Regions from separate parts of the Nonomuraea sp. NPDC049028 genome, predicted to be linked through region 2. Evidence: riboswitches for the same ligand, from Rfam matches in the RefSeq annotation. Region 2 holds a riboswitch; each other region holds the start of a gene.
The links. A riboswitch is a leader RNA that binds a small molecule or an ion and turns the genes downstream of it on or off. The one in region 2 is predicted to bind cobalamin.

Region 1: it holds a riboswitch for cobalamin, as region 2 does, so the genes downstream of both, ACGFJ2_RS03820 (ribonucleoside-diphosphate reductase subunit alpha) here and ACGFJ2_RS45160 (CbtB-domain containing protein) in region 2, are expected to answer to the same signal.
Region 3: it holds a riboswitch for cobalamin, as region 2 does, so the genes downstream of both, ACGFJ2_RS23555 (ABC transporter substrate-binding protein) here and ACGFJ2_RS45160 (CbtB-domain containing protein) in region 2, are expected to answer to the same signal.

Annotation. Positions count from the first base shown of each region.
Region 1 is NZ_JBICTR010000001.1:842,884-848,172, reverse strand. It holds gene ACGFJ2_RS03825 (ribonucleotide-diphosphate reductase subunit beta) at 1-423, opposite strand, end outside; gene ACGFJ2_RS03820 (ribonucleoside-diphosphate reductase subunit alpha) at 450-2,678, opposite strand; cobalamin riboswitch at 2,805-2,999, opposite strand; gene ACGFJ2_RS03815 (tripartite tricarboxylate transporter substrate-binding protein) at 3,004-3,969, opposite strand; gene ACGFJ2_RS03810 (SAM-dependent methyltransferase) at 4,075-4,842, opposite strand; gene glmS (glutamine--fructose-6-phosphate transaminase (isomerizing)) at 4,916-5,289, opposite strand, start outside.
Region 2 is NZ_JBICTR010000013.1:383,635-388,923, reverse strand. It holds gene ACGFJ2_RS45170 (hypothetical protein) at 1-125, shown strand, start outside; gene ACGFJ2_RS45165 (M28 family metallopeptidase) at 366-1,916, shown strand; cobalamin riboswitch at 1,894-2,023, shown strand; gene ACGFJ2_RS45160 (CbtB-domain containing protein) at 2,058-2,246, shown strand; gene ACGFJ2_RS45155 (CbtA family protein) at 2,255-2,995, shown strand; gene ACGFJ2_RS45150 (histidine phosphatase family protein) at 3,002-3,604, shown strand; gene ACGFJ2_RS45145 (VWA domain-containing protein) at 3,624-5,289, shown strand, end outside.
Region 3 is NZ_JBICTR010000006.1:40,677-45,965, reverse strand. It holds gene ACGFJ2_RS23570 (adenosylcobinamide amidohydrolase) at 1-355, opposite strand, end outside; gene ACGFJ2_RS23565 (ABC transporter ATP-binding protein) at 446-1,249, opposite strand; gene ACGFJ2_RS23560 (iron ABC transporter permease) at 1,246-2,244, opposite strand; gene ACGFJ2_RS23555 (ABC transporter substrate-binding protein) at 2,256-3,224, opposite strand; cobalamin riboswitch at 3,297-3,417, opposite strand; gene ACGFJ2_RS23550 (Gfo/Idh/MocA family oxidoreductase) at 3,425-4,288, opposite strand; gene ACGFJ2_RS23545 (SDR family NAD(P)-dependent oxidoreductase) at 4,459-5,274, opposite strand; gene ACGFJ2_RS23540 (cytochrome P450) at 5,271-5,289, opposite strand, start outside.

The DNA.
Region 1 (5,289 bases), on a different contig from region 2:
CCGGAAGCAGAACTCCGCCTTGTCCCTGATGGACGGAATGTGCTCGACGGCGGCGAACGCCTTGACCCGTTCCTCCAGGTCAGGCAGGTACGTGTCGAGCAGCGTCAGGTAGAACTGCACGTGTACGGCCTCCTCGAACAGCTGCCTGCTGAGGTACAGGCGCGCTTCGGGGGCGTTGACGTGCTGATAAAGGTTGAGCACGAGGTTGTTGGCCACGATGGAGTCGCCGGTGGCGAAGAAGGCGACCAGCCGGTTGATCAGGTGGCGCTCCTGCGGCGTCATCCTGGCCAGGTCGGCGAGGTCGGAGTGCAGCTCCACCTCCTCGACGGTCCAGGTGTTGCGGATCGCGGCGCGATAGCGCTCGTAGAAGTCCGGGTAACGCATGGGGCGCAGGGTCAGGTCCATGCCGGGGTCGAGCAGCATTGGGGGTCTCCGTTCGAGGGGGTCTACTACTGGCAGGCTTCGCAGGTTTCCGGGTTCTCCAAGGAGCAGGCGACGGCGTCGAGCGCGATCGTCGTCTGCGCGATCGTCGTCTGGGCGATCCGGGTGGCCGGGCGTGAGCGCAGGTAGTAGGTGGTCTTCAGGCCCTGCTTCCAGGCATAGGCGTACATCGACGACAGCTTGCCGATCGTCGGGCTGGCCATGAACAGGTTGAGCGACTGCGACTGGTCGATGTACGGCTGACGGGCCGCGGCCAGGTCGATGAGCGCCTTCTGCGGCAGCTCCCAGGCCGTCCGGTACAAGGTCTTGAGGTCATCGGGGATGCCCGCGATGTCCTGGACCGAGCCGTCCGCCCGCTTGAGGTCGTCGCGCATCCGCTGCGTCCACAGCCCGCTAGCCTGGAGGTCGGCCACCAGGTAGCGGTTGACCTGGAGGAACTCCCCCGACAGCGTCTCGCGCTTGAACACGTTGGACACCTGCGGCTCGATGCACTCGTAGCAGCCGGCGATGGAGGCGATGGTCGCGGTCGGGGCGATGGCGACCATCAGCGAGTTACGCAGCCCGGTCGCGGCGATCTTCGCGCGCACCTCGTCCCAGCGCGGCGACGCGGCGGCGCCGTAGTGGTCGGGGTGCAAGACGCCGCCCGCCGCCCTGGTCTCCTCGTACGACGGATGCCGGCCGCGCTCGACGGCCAGATCGGCGGAGGTGTCGTAGGCGGCCAGGGCGATCTCCTCGGCGACGCGGGTCGACAGCCCCAGCGCCTCGGGCGAGTCGAACGGCAGCCGGAGCGTGAAGAAGACGTCGGCCAGGCCCATCACGCCGAGCCCGATCGGCCGCCAGCGCTTGTTGGCCGCCTCGGCCTCGGCGGTCGGGTAGAAGCCCAGGTCGATGGTCCGGTCCAGGAAACGCACCGCCGTACGGACGGTCGCGCGCAGCCGGGCCCAGTCGACGCCCTCGCCGGTCAGGTGGGCGGCGAGGTTGATCGAGCCGAGGTTGCACACCGCCGTCTCGCCGTCGCTGGTGACCTCGAGGATCTCGGTGCACAGGTTGGACAGGTGGATGACGTTCTCGGGCCGGGCCGTCTGGTTGGAGGTGCGGTTGGCGGCGTCCTTGAACGTCATCCAGCCGTTGCCGGTCTGGGCGAGGGTGCGCATCATCCGGCCGTAGAGGGTCCGGGCGGGCAGCTGCCGGGTGTAGCGACCGTCGGCCTCGTAGGCGCGGTAGGCGCGGGTGAACGCCTCGCCGTACAGGTCGGTGAGGTCGGGGACCTCCTTGGGGTCGAACAGCGACCAGACCTCGTCGGCCTCCACCCGCCGCATGAACTCGTCCGGCACCCAGTTGGCCAGGTTGAGGTTGTGCGTACGCCGGGCGTCCTCGCCCGTGTTGTCGCGCAGCTCCAGGAACTCCTCGACGTCGGCGTGCCAGGTCTCCAGGTAGACACAGGCCGCGCCCTTGCGGCGCCCGCCCTGGTTGACGGCGGCGACGGAGGAGTCGAGCGTACGCAGCCAGGGCACGATGCCGTTGGAGTGCCCGTTGGTGCCCTTGATGAGGGATCCGCGCGAGCGCACCCGGGTCCACGCGATGCCGATGCCCCCGGCGTACTTCGACAGCCTGGCCACCTGCCCGTAGCGGTCGTAGATCGACTCCAGCTCGTCGCGCGGCGAGTCGAGCAGGAAGCACGACGACAGCTGCGGCCGGCGCGAACCGGAGTTGAACAGCGTCGGCGAGCTCGGCAGGTACGACAGCGTGGACATGAGGCCGTACAGCTCGGCGGCCTCGGCGACCGTCTCCGACAGCCCGCAGGCCACGCGGAGCAGGAAGTGCTGCGGCCGTTCGAGCACGGTCCGCGACTCCGGGTGCCGCAGCAGGTAGCGGTCGTAGACCGTACGCAACCCGAAGTACTCGAAGCGGTCGTCCGCCTCGCCGGAGACGAGCGCGTCGAGCTCGGCGGCGTGCGCGCCGACGAAGGCGGCGAGCGAGTCCTGGATCAGCCCGGCGGCGTGGCTGGCGGCGATGGACTCGGAGAAGGTCCGCACGCCGTGCCCGGCCGCCTCGTCGGCGATCTCCTCGGCCAGGAGCCGGGCGGCGATCCGGGAGTTGGCCGGATCGGTGATCACTCGTGCGGCGGCCTCCTCGATCGCCAGCCGCCGGTCGACGGTGGTCGGCTGCCGATCGACGGTGGCCGGCTGGTGATCGGCCGTGGCCGGCTGGTGATCGGCCTCAATGATCTGCGTCACGTGCTCTCTCCTCGCGAGCTCATCCCCGTGAGGGCGCGTGAGAGCACGGCGGCCCTGGACTCCACGGCCGCCGACGCCCCCGGCCCTCCCTCGAGGCCATGGACACTTCGATGGGCGGAGCCGGCTGGCTCCCCCAACGTCGCCGGCAGGTCTTCGGGCTCGCGGGCATGGTCGATCATTCCTACTGGCCGTCGCTTCCCGGAGATCTCCAGTGCTCGTGACGGCGGTCGTTCCCGCTCACCGCTGCGGGGCAGCCCCGGAATCGCACCGGGTTCCCTTTTGCTCCGCCCCGAGGGGCGAACCAGCGACGAGCAGAATCCTACATCTAGTGGCCCTTGGCGCAACTACCCCAGCATGTTGTGTCAGCGGTGTCGAGCATGCCCAGATCGCGGAGCACGGCCCTGGTCCTGCCGATCTCCGAGGCCAGCCACTGTTCGAAGTCGTCGCCGCTGAGCGGGATCGAGGTCCATCCCTCCGCCCGGCAGGCCGCCCGCCACGAGTCGGACCCCGTGACCTCGTCGCAGAGCCGGATGGCGACGGCCTTGCCGTCATCGGTCATGCCTTCGGGCCCCACGGCCGCGCACCAGTCGGCGAAGTCCACCCGCACCCCGCACTCCAGCAGGCTCGGCGCCTCGATGCCGTCCACCCGGCGCGCGCTGGAGACGGCGAGCACCCTGACCAGGCCCTTGCCGATGGCGCGGCGCCAGTCCGCGAGCGTGCCGGTCGCCGCCGCGGCCTTGCCGCCGAGGAGCGCGGCCGAGGCCTCCTCGCTGCCGGGAAAACCGGTGTAGTCGACCTGCCGGGTGTCGGCGCCGAGGCCCTTGGCGATCAGCCCGAACAGCAGGTGGTCGGGCTCGCCCTGCGGGCCGCCCGTCAGGGGCGTGCGGTCGGGGTGGGCGACCAGTTGCGCGCCGAACTGGTCGAAGGTGGCGAACTTGGAGTGTGCGGGCACCACCACCACCTCGATCTGGCCGGTGAGCCGGGCCAGCGGCGTGGCGGTGTCGAGCAACGAGAGCCCGTTGTTGAGCTCGGTCGCGGCCAGCGCGGGCAGCCCGGTGACGGTGATCCGGGTGACGGGCGGCGTGCCGGAGACGGGGAAACCGGCGTCGCGGGCGGTTTTGACGAGCGTCTTGGCGACGCGGGCCCAGCGTCCGGCGCCGGGGACGATCGCGAACCGGCCCGAGAGGCCGGCCGCGTTGACGGCGCGTCCGCCGAGGCTCCCCTCCGTGCCACATCCTGTCGCGCAGGCCGCCACCGCCAGGCCGAGCGCGAAGAACCCCCGTCGGCGCATGGCGTCCTCCCCTCGCACCCCATAACTACCCCAGGTCACTGACACTTAACGCACTGTTACACATCAGGGTTGTCATTATCAGGGATCACGAAAAGTCGGGAAGAACTATGATGTTTTCTCGCCCACACCGACGAGCAGGTACGACGGCAGCGAGGGCTCGCTGACCAGCCTGGGCCGGTCGGGACGCCAGTCGGGGGCGTGCACCAGGCCCGGCTCGACCAGCTCGAAGTCCCCGAAGAACGCCCGAATCTCCCTCGGAGTCCGGTCGGTACCCGCCCCGGCCGAGGTGGGCCGGTGGAGCGGCGTGGCGCCCTCCTCGAACCGTCCCCGCGAGGTCGCGTGGGTGAGCACCAGGTAGCTGCCGGGCGCCACCGCCTCGCGCAGCCTGGTCACCATCTTGCCCGGGTCACGGGCGTCCGGGATGAAGTGCAGGATCGAGACCAGCAGCACGCCCACCGGCTCGTTCAGGTCCAGGAAGCGGGACGCCTGCGCCAGCACCTCGTCGGGGTCGAGCAGATCGGCCTGGACGAAGACGGCCCGGCCCGCCTCCTCCAGCAGCGCCCTGGCGTGGGTGGCGACGACCGGGTCGCGATCGACGTAGACGACTTTCGCCTCCGGCGCCACCTCGTGCACGTTGCCCTGGGTCGGCAGCCCGCTGCCCAGATCGAGGAACTGGCGGACGCCCGCGTCCGCCAGGTGGCGGACCGCGCGCTGGAGGAAGGCCCGGTTGGCACGCGCCAGCAGGACGGCTTGCGGGAGCAGCTCCGCAAGCCGGTCGATCGCCTCGCGGTCGACGGCGTAGTTGTCTGTGCCGCCGAGCATGTAATCGTACATTCGTGCGAGATTTGGCGGTTGACCATGAAACTCGGGCACAGTTTCGATCTTAAGTCCTGCCGGTCCGCTTATCACGGGCTATGTGCCTATTGTGGCCGCCGTGTCGTAGCAGTTACTCGACTGTGACGCTCTTAGCCAAATTGCGCGGCTTATCCACATCGCGTTCGAGCGCCACGGCGGCGTGGTACGCCAGCAGCTGCAGCGGGATCGTGAGCAGGATCGGGTCCAGCTCGATCTCGTTCTTCGGCACCACGATGACGTCGTCGGCCAGCTTGGCGTCGGGTTCGCGGTGGCCCACCATGAGCACCTTGCCGCCGCGGGCGCGGATCTCGCCGAGGGTGGTGAGGTTCTTGTCGAGCAGTTCGTCGTCGGGGACGATCGCCACCGTCGGCATCTCGGGGCCGATGAGGGCGAGCGGCCCGTGCTTGAGCTCGCTGGCCGGATAGGCCTCGGCGTGGACGTACGAGATCTCCTTGAGCTTCTGCG
Region 2 (5,289 bases):
CCGACAGCTACCTGCGGGTACGCGGCACCAGCACCGACGAGATGGAGCCGGCGGCCGACGGCAAGGAGAGCCCGTGGCAGGACCTGTGGTTCTACTCCAACCCCGTCTTCGTCCGCGTCCGCTAGCCCGCCGGCCTTGGGCGGTCCCGTTCATCCGCGTCCGCTGACCCGCTCACCCCGGCCGGCCCGCTGACCTGGGGCGGTCCCGCGTACCACGCGGGGCCGCCCTCTCTTCGCACCAATCGCGGCGCCGGGGGTCTTTCAACTGGGGGTCTTTTCAACGGCTACGGGGCCGGGTTACGTTCGCGTTCGGCGAGACTCGGGGATCGTCTGCCTTCCCGTTCCTGTCCCACAGGGGGAATCCGAATGCGCAGAGTCATCACCATCCTGGTCACCGCGCTCTCCGTGACCATCGCCATGGCCGTGCCCGCCAACGCCGACGGCCTGGACGACGTCTTCGCCAAGCTGCTGGTCAAGCAGGTCAAGGGGACGAACGTCGCCAAGCACCTGCAAGCCCTGCAGGACATCGCCACCGCCCACGGCGGCATCCGCGCGACCGGCACCAGCGGCTACGACGCCTCCCGCGACTACGTGGCGAACAAACTGCGCAAGGCCGGATACAAGGTCACGCGGCAGCCGATCAACTTCGTCGAGAGCTGGGCCGAGAACGCCCCGCCGACGCTGGCGCTCACCGCGCCGAGCGCGAAGACGTACCTACCGAACGAGGACTTCTTCACCTTCCAGCCCTCCCCGTCGGGCGAGGTGACCGCGCCGGTCCAGGGCGTGGACCTCACGCTGCCACCCACCCCCACGCCGACCTCGACCAGTGGCTGCGAAGCGGCGGACTTCGCCGGGTTCGTGGCCGGACGTATCGCGCTCGTCCAGCGCGGCACCTGCCCGTTCGTCACGAAGGTGCAGAACGCGGCCGCGGCGGGTGCGACCGGGCTCATCATCTTCAACGAAGGCCAGCCGGGTCGTACTGACGCGTTCCCGTTGGACATCGGCGAGTGGCGGGGCGGGATCCCCATGGTGTTCGCCGACTTCGCCGTGGGCAACGAACTCGCGAGCACGCCGGGCGCGACCGTACACCTCAAGGTCGACGCCAACCTCGTGCTCGGCAGCACGGACAACGTGATCGCCGAGACCCGCTTCGGCGACCCGCGCAATGTCGTCATGGTGGGCGCGCACCTCGACAGCGTGACGGCGGGGCCCGGCATCAACGACAACGGCTCGGGCAGCGCGGCGATCCTGGAGGTCGCCGAGGAGATGGCGCTCTACCCGGTCAGGAACAAGGTCCGCTTCGCCTTCTGGGCGGCCGAGGAGATCGGGCTGCTCGGTTCCGATCAGTACGTCGGGTCGTTGTCGCAGGCGCAGCGGGACCGCATCCGGGTGTACTTGAACTTCGACATGGTGGCCACGCCGAACTACGCCTACAAGCTGTACGACGGCGACAATTCCGACAACGTCGGCTCTCCCGCCGGTCCGCCCGGTTCGGCCGAGATCGAGCAGCAGCTGGCGGCGTTCTACGGCTCCCGCGGCCTGCCCACGGTGGGCACGGACTTCGACGGGCGCTCGGACTACGGGCCGTTCATCGCGGTCGGGATCCCGGCCGGCGGCATCTTCACCGGCGCCGAGGGGATCAAGACGGCCGCTGAGGCGGCGCTGTTCGGCGGGACGGCCGGGGTCGCCTACGACGCCTGCTACCACCAGGCGTGCGACACCATCGCCAACATCAACGCCACAGCGCTGGACGTGGACACGGACGCCATCGCCGACTCCGTCGCCCGTTACGCGTTCAACCTCCGCTCCATCCCGCCGCGAGTGGCACCCGCGACCAGCCGTGCGCGCTTCACCCCGCCAACGTCAGCCTTCCTCGATGTGTTGACGCGAACGGGAGGAAAGGATACGTTCCGGTAGATTTCACGGTTGTCCAAGGGAAATCCGGTGAGATGCCGGTGCGGACGCGCCACTGTATCCGGGACGTAGATCCCGGGAGCCAGGTCGCTTGGGCCTCCGTGACCTCATTTGTTGGGACGCGTCATCCCTGAGGAGGCACTGATGAGTGGCCTGTCCGCTCCTACCGTCATTCCGTTCCCCCGTCTGCGGCTGTGGTTGCTGGCCGTACCGGTACTGCTGCTGGTCGCCTACCTGGTGCTGATGGACAACGGCGCCATCTCGCAGACGGGTGCGTACCTGCACGAACTCATGCACGACGGGCGTCACCTGCTCGGCGTGCCCTGCCACTAGACCTCGGCATGGTACGCACCCTGCTGGTCAGGGGCCTGCTTCTGGGCCTGCTGGCCGGATTGATCGCGGGCGGCTTCGCCTTCGCCTTCGGGGAACCGCAGGTGGACAGTGCCATCGCACTGGAACAGGCGCACGCCGCGCAGGAACCTGGCCATGACCACGGCGAGGAGGAACTGGTCGGCAGGCCAGGCCAGAAGGCCGGGCTCTTCCTCGCCACCGGCCTGTACGGACTGGCCGTGGGAGGGGTCTTCGCCCTGGTGTACGCGGGTCTGCGGGGCCGGGTCGGTCCCCGGTCGGAGGGCGGGCTGGCGCTCGCCGCCGCCGGGTCGGCGTTCGGGGCGATGATCCTCGTACCGTTCGTGAAATATCCGGCCAATCCGCCGGCTGTCGGAGACCCGGAAACGATCAACAGCCGGACCGCCCTCTATATCGTGATGATCCTTGTCGGCCTGGCCGCGATCGCGATCGCGGTGGCGACCGCGCGCCGGGTGACCGCCGGGCCATGGGCGCGGTGGGTCGCGGCCGGGGTCGCGTACCTGGTCCCGGTGGTCGCCGCGTGGCTGCTGCTGCCGACCGTGGACGAGGTGCCCGAGGGCTTTCCTGCCACGTTGCTGTGGCAGTTCAGGCTCGTGTCGTTAGGGACGCAGCTCGTCTTCTGGACGGCCTTCGGTGTGCTGTTCGGGTGGGTGAGCGACAGGGCGGCGCGGCGGGCGGCGGCCGTACCCGCGACTGCCGTCTCGCCGGGCTGAGCCGGCGTGCTGTTCGTCCGGCACGCCAGCACGCCGGGGATGCGGACCGCCTGCTTTCCCCTGGCCGATGAGGACGCCGACGCGGCGAGCCTGGCCAGAGCACACGGCTTGGCTTCGGTGGTGGCCGACTCGGCGGCGACCGGCTCGGCGCTGACCGGCTCGGTGGTGGCCGACTCGGTGGCGTGGGTCGCTCCCAGTGTCGCGGCGCGGCAGACCGCCGCCGCGCTCGGCCGGGAAGTGTGCGTGGTCGCCGCGCTCGCCGAGGCGGATCACGGCCGGTGGCGCGGCCTGCCGTACGGGCGGGTCGCGCGGGAGGAGCCGGACGCGCTGGCGAGCTGGCTGGCGGATCCGGACGCGGCGCCGCACGGCGGGGAGAGCCTGGCCGTGCTGGCGGCGCGGGTGGCCGGCTGGCTCGACTCGGTACGCGCGGAGCCCGAGGCGGTCGCCGTCTGCGACGCGGGCGCCATCCGGGCGGCCCTCGGCCATGCGCTGGGGCTGGACCCCCTGCGCGCCGCCCGTTTCGATCTCGCGCCGCTGTCCGTCACCGAACTGACCGTCACGCGAGGCGGCTGGCGGGTCGCCCACGTCAACCGGAAGATCCTGTCTTGAACGTACGGAAGGTCCTGTCTTGATCGTCTCGTATCCATTCAGCGCCGTCGTCGGGCTCGACGACCTGAAGCTGGCGCTGGTGCTCAACGCCGTCTCGCCCCGGGTGGGCGGTGTGCTGGTACGAGGTGAGAAGGGCACCGCCAAGTCCACCATCGTGCGCGCGCTGGCCGCCCAGCTTCCCCCGGTGAACGTGGTGCCCGGCTGCCGGTTCGCCTGCGATCCGGCCGCGCCCGACGCCGAGTGCCCGGACGGCCCGCACGAGCCTGATGCCCAAGGGCTTCGCCGTCCGGCCGCGTTGGTGGAGCTGCCGGTCGGCGCGTCGGAGGACCGCCTGGCCGGCTCGCTCGACGTCGAGCGGGCGCTGACGGAGGGGGTGAAGGCGTTCGAGCCGGGCCTGCTGGCGGCCGCGCATCGCGGCGTCCTGTACGTGGACGAGGTGAACCTGCTGCACGACCACCTTGTCGACCTGCTGCTGGACGCGGCGGCCCTGGGGACCTGTTACGTGGAGCGGGAGTCGGTCTCGGTCCGGCATCCGGCCCGGTTCCTGCTGGTCGGGACCATGAACCCGGAGGAGGGTGAGCTGCGGCCGCAGTTGCTGGACCGGTTCGGGCTGACGGTGGAGGTGAAGGCGTCCAGGGATCCGGTGGAACGCGCCGAGGTGGTACGACGCCGGCTGGCCTTCGACGCGGACGCCGAGAAGTTCGCGGCCCGGTGGGCGGCCGAGGAATCGGCGCTCGCGGCCAGGATCGCCCGGGCTCGCGGCCGGGTGTCCGGCGTGCGGCTGCCCGACGCGCGCCTGCGGCAGATCGCGACGGTGTGCGCGGCGTTCGAGGTGGACGGATTGCGAGCCGACCTGGTCACGGCGAACGCCGCCATCGCCCATGCCGCCTGGCATGGGCGCGAGAGGGTGACGACCGAGGATGTACGGGCGGCGGCCCGCCTGTCGCTGCCGCATCGGCGGCGGCGCGACCCCTTCGACGCGCCGGGGCTGGACGAGTCGCTGCTCGACGAGCTGCTGGAAAGCACGTCGGAGGACGACGATCCGGACGGTCCGGAGGGTCCCGATGGCGGGAATCCTGGCGCCTCTGGGCCTCCTGACGTCTCCGGGCCTGCTGACCATTCCGGGCCTGGGGAGGACGGCGGCCCGGCGAGCGCCGCGCCACCGGCGGGTGACGGAGAAACGCCGATGCGCGATCAGCCGACCGGTCCCTCCGACGGCCGGATGATGAATGACAGCCGCGTCCCGGATGATGGCCGCCTACCGAATGACGGCATGCCGGATGGCAGGGGATCGGCGAAGCAGCCGGCCGACGCCGGGCAGCCATCGGACTCCGAGGGCACACGCGAGCAGGAGCCGCCGGGCCGGGTGGCCGGGCTGGCGGCGCCGTACCGGGTGCCGTTGCTTCAGGTGCCAGGGATCGGCGAGGGCGTGGCGGGGCGGCGCTCGCGCTCACGCACCACACGCGGCCGGGCCACCGCCTCGCGCCGCCCCGGCGGACGGGTCCGCGATCTCCACATGCTGGCGACGGTGCTGGCGGCGGCGCCGCACCAGGTGAGGCGCGGGCGTACCGGTCCCGGGCTGGTGCTGCGCCAGGACGACCTGCGCGAGGTGGTGCGTGAGGGCAGGGAGGGCAACCTCGTGCTGTTCGTGGTGGATGCCAGTGGCTCGATGGCGGCTCGCCGGC
Region 3 (5,289 bases), on a different contig from region 2:
CGAGCATCGGGGCCAGTTCGGGGTCGGTGGCGCCCTCGGGGGCGGCCGCCCAGGTGGGGACGCGTAACCCGACCGTCGCCACGACCTCCGCGCCGCCGTCCACCGACCGCGCGTAACGCTCCACCGAGGCGGCGGTCATCATCCCCACCCCGCTGCCGTCAGGCCCGAGATCGAGCAGGTGCTCGACCGGGTCCATCCGCGAGTAGCCCGCCACGACCTGCGCGTTCAGCACCCACGTACGCTCCCCGATCCCCCCGCCCAGCAGCGCCGACGAGATCATCCGCCACCCCGGCCCGAACTCCCACAGCAGCGACCCGAGCCGCGCTCCGTCCTCGACCCGATACGTCAGCTCCACGAAACCCCCTTCAGGACAACGCCCTCGACCCGGTAGGCCACCAGATCCCCTTCAGGACGACATCCTCGACCCGATAGGCCGACGCCACCTTCACGAGACACCCCTGACCAGGTGCACCACGGGCCGGCCTCCGGGACCCGGCGCGATCTCCACCCGGGCGTCGAAGTGGGTGCCGACCAGCGCCTCCGTGAGCACCTGTCCCGGCCGCCCTGCAGCGATGGCCCGGCCGCCGGCGAGCAGGAGGAGCCGGTCGGCGTACTGGCCGGCGAGGGTCAGGTCGTGCAGCGTCGTCACCACGGTCAGCTCGTCGGCGAGCCTGAGCCGGTCGACCAGTTCCAACACCTGCTGCTGGTGCCCGAGGTCGAGCGCGGTCGTTGGCTCGTCGAGCAGGAGCGCGGGCGCCTCCTGGGCCAGTGCCCTGGCCAGGACCACCCGCTGCCGTTCGCCACCGGACAGCTCCCCCAGCCGGCGCGCGGCGAACTCGGTGAGGTCGAGGCGTTCGAGCACGGACCTGGTGACCTCCTTGTCGTGGCGGCTCTCGCTGCCGAGGTAGGGGATGTACGGGGTGCGGCCGAGCAGGGCGTAGTCGTACACAGTGATGTCGGGTGGCAGCGAGGGCGTCTGGGGGGCGTAGGCGACCAGCCTGGCCCGGTCCCTGGGCCTGAGCGTGTTCGCGGCCCGGCCGCCGACGGTGACGTCGCCCCGGTGGGCGACGACGCCCATGACGGCCTTGAGCAGGGTGGACTTTCCGGCGCCGTTCGGGCCGATGATCGCCAGCCATTCGCCGCGCCGTACGGAGAGGTCGACGTCGCTGAGCACCTCGCGCTCACCGAGCCGTACGGACAGGCCGCTCGTCTCGATCATCCGGGCCGGCCGGGCCGTGTCGGCGGTCATGTGGCGGTCTGCCGGGTCATGCGCAGGACCGCCACGAAGAACGGCGCGCCGACGAACATGGTGACCACCCCGATGGGCAGTTCGGCGGGGGCGATGACGGTGCGCGCGACCAGGTCGGCGAGCACGAGGAAGGCGGCGCCGCCGATCAGCGACAGTGGCAGCACGATCCGGTAGGAGCCGCCCGCCAGCCGTCTGACCACGTGCGGGATGACGATGCCGACGAACCCGATGAGCCCGCTCACCGCCACGGCCGCCGCGGTGGCCAGGGAGGCGGCGAGCAGTACCGCCAGCCGTACCCGCCCGGCGCGGACGCCGAGGCTGGTGGCCTCCTCGTCCCCCACCGAGAGCACGTCCAGCATCCGCCCGTGCGCGAGCAGCAGGACGGCCGAGACGGCGGCGTACGGCAGGACCAGCCAGAACTGGTCCCACCCGCCGCCCACGTCGCCCAGGATCCAGGAGTAGATGCGCTGCAACTGCTCGACCTTGAACTGCTGGATGAACGTCTGGATCGCGGTCAGGAACGAGGTGACGGCCACCCCGGCGAGCACCAGCGTGGCGGTGCCGCCCGAGCGCCCGGCGGTGTTGCCGAGCACGTACGCGAGGAACACCCCGCCGACCGCACCCGCGAAGGCGGCCACCGGGATGCCGACGGCCGGGGTCGGCACGAGCACGATGACCACGGTGGTGGTCAGCCCGGCTCCGGCCGCGGCGCCCAGCAGGTAGGGGTCGGCCAGCGGGTTGCGGAACACCCCCTGGTAGCCGGCCCCCGCGATGGCCAGCAGCCCGCCGACCACGGCCGCCACCAGCACTCTGGGCAGCCGCAGCTCGAACAGCAGCCCCTGCTCCACGGGGGCCAGCCCCGAGTCCACGTGTACGTACGGCAGCCAGTCGAGCGCCTGGAGCACCACCTGCCACGGCGAGATGTCGGCGGCCCCGCCGAGCAGCCCGGCGACCATGGAGACGGCGAGCACGGCCAGCGCGCCCGCCGTCCACATCGGTCTGGACCTCACTGGCGGGTGGCCGCCTTGCCGACGGCGTCGCTGATGGTCTGTGCCAGGTCGACGACCCGCGGGCCCCAGCGCGAGGCGATGTCGTCGTCGAGCTGGATCACCTGGTCACCCTTGACGGCCGACAGTCCCTTCCAGCCGGGGCGCTTGGCCAGCGTGTCCTTGCTCTGCTGGCAGCACTTCACGTCCGCCAGGAAGATCAGGTCCGGGTCTGCCTGGGCGACGAACTCCGCCGACAGCTTGGGGTAGCCGCCCGCCGGGTCCGGCGCCTTGTCGGCGATGTTGGTGAGGCCGAACATGGCGTAGATCTGCCCGATGAACGTGCTGGACGTCGCCGCGTAGGGGGTCTGGTCGAGTTCGTGGTAGTAGGTGAGCTTCTTGTCCTTGGGGGCGTTCGCCGAGAGCTTGTCGAGGGACGTCTTCATGCCAGTCACGACTTGTCCGGCCTTTTCGGTGTTGCCGGTGGCGGCGCCGAGGTCGGTGATCTCGTCGTACGCCTCGTCGAGCTTGGTGGCGGCGGGCTCCAGGAGGACCGGCACGTTCACCTTGCCCAGCTTGGCGACGATGCCGTCGATGTCGTTGGAGACGATCACCAGGTCGGGCTTCTGGGCGACGATGGCCTCGACGTTCGGCTTGAAGCCGGACAGGTCGGTCTTGGGGACACCGGCCGGGTAGTTGGACTGGTCGTCCACCGCGATGACCTGGGGGCCCGCGCCGATGGCGAAGAGCGTCTCGGTATGGCTGGCGGAGAGCGAGACGATCCGCTCCGGCTTTTTGGCGATGCTGACCTTGCCGTTGCCCGCCTCGACCGTCACGGGGAAGGCGGCGGAGCTGGTCGTGCCGGTCGTACCGGTGGAGCCGGTGGGGCTCGCGGGGGACGGGGTGGTGGTAGTGCTGGTCTGACCACATCCGGCCAGAACGAGCGTTCCCAGCAGCGCGCCCGCGAAGGCCGTGCGTACGGGCCTCACGAGAAGTCCTTTCACACTGTCGGAACCGAGAGACCCGCTTGAGAGCGACGGATCACCCTTTTCCACGAGGGTTGATGACGTCAGCGCGGAGGCAGGCGACCTGGCTATGACAGTTGCGGGACAGCGCCGGACTCGCACCGGACTTCGCTGCAACTCTGCGCGTCGGACAGACGCTATCAATGCGCCAGATGCGCGTTAAGTCAAGGGGTGCCCAATTGGGCTTCCGCCTCGGCGATGATCTCTTGCAACCTGAGCCCGTGGGCCGCGTCCAGCGGGTGGCCGCCGCCCTGGCGTACGGTCCGCGCGAACTCCTCGGCGATGGTCTCGAACGGATCGTCGTCATCACTGGGCAGCAGCGTCGCACTGCCCGTCCTGCCGTACACCGCGACACTGGCCGGCGGCAGGTCACCGGCGGCGGCCATGCACAGCGACGCCTCGCTGGCCGCGCCGCCCTCGTGATCGAGCAGCAGTCCGGTCCAGCCGAGCGGGTTGCCGTGCGCGCGCACGCCGGTCACCCGGCCGAGCGCGGCGTCGAGCAGGTCGACCACGTGCGGCCCGACGTCCAGGAGCGCCCCGCGCTCGAGCCGCCACGGGGTGCCGAAGAGGTGGCCGCCCAGCAGGACATCGGAGATGTTCGCGGCGTGACCGCCGAACGCCTCGATTTCCGCGCAGCGCGCCAGGAACTCCCTGACCTGCTTCATATAACGCATGCTGAGCACCATCTGGGAGGCCACACCGGCCTCACGCACGGCATCGGCGAGCCGCCGCGCGTTCTCCAGCGAGTCGGCGAGCGGCTTCTCCAGCAACAACGCCTTCCCGGCCTTCGCCGCGCGCACCCCCAATTCGGCCTGTACGCCCGGCGGCACGCAGAACGCCACGGCCTCGCACGCCTCGAACAACTCCTCGACCCGCTCGAACACCGGCGCCCCCAGCCGAGCGGCAGCCTCCGGACGCCGAGCCCACACGCCGGCGAACCGGAGATGCGGGCTGTTGACCAGCATGGGCGCATGCGCGCGCTCCGCCCACGGCCCCGCCCCGACCAACCCGACCGACACCGGCTCCATTCATCCCCCTTGATCCGCCACAACCCTAATGCGGTTCCTAGGAATGTTCTCCGGGTATCCGGTCTTCCGCTCCCCCGCAGGGGTGTCCGCTCCGAGGGACTCCTGCCACGACAAACCGTCACAGGGATCGAGACAGTCGTGTGACGGACCGCTCCGGGGAATTCCGGTGGTCACCCCGCCGCGTCGCGCCATTGGCGCAGGGCGTGTTCAGGGCGGTGGGCCACCGTGCCGGAGTCGATGACGATGGTCTGTCCCGTGATGCACCGGGACTCAGCCGAGGCGAGGAAGGCGACGAGGTCGGCCACGTCGTCCGGGGTGCAGGCCCAGGGCAGCAGCCGTTCGGCCGCCTTGTCGGCCAGCCGCTCCCGCCCGAGGGCCTGCGCGGCCGCGTCGGTCAGGACCAGTGCGGGCGCGATGGCGTTGCAGCGGATGCCGCGCGAGCCGTACTTGGTGGCCACATAGCGCACGAAACCGGTCAGCGCCGCCTTCGAGGTGCCGTACGCGACGTGCGCGACGTCGCCCAGCAGACCCGAGACCGACGAGGTGACGACGAACGCGCCGCCGTCGGCCATCACGGGGGCCGCGTGCTTGACCATGAGCAGGCAGCCGCGCAGGTTCACCGCCATCGTGCGGTCCCATACGGCGACGTCGAGGTCCTCGAGGTCGCGGTCGCGGCCGTAGGTGCCGGGGTCGAGCGCGGCCGCGTTGGAGTGGACGACGTCCAGGCGGCCGAACGAGGCGAGCAGGTCACCGATCGCCTCGGCCACCTGCTTCTCGTCCGACACGTCACAGACGAGCGCCGTGGCCGTGCCGCCCCTGGCGCGGATGGCGGTGGCAACCGACTTGGCCCCCGCCGCGTGCACGTCCAGGACGCCCACGCAGGCACCCTCGGCGGCCAGGCGCGACGCGCACGCCGCGCCGATGCCCGACCCCGCGCCCGTCACGAGGGCCACCCGCCCGTCGAACCGACCCGGCGCGGCACTCACCACGTCACCCGCAGA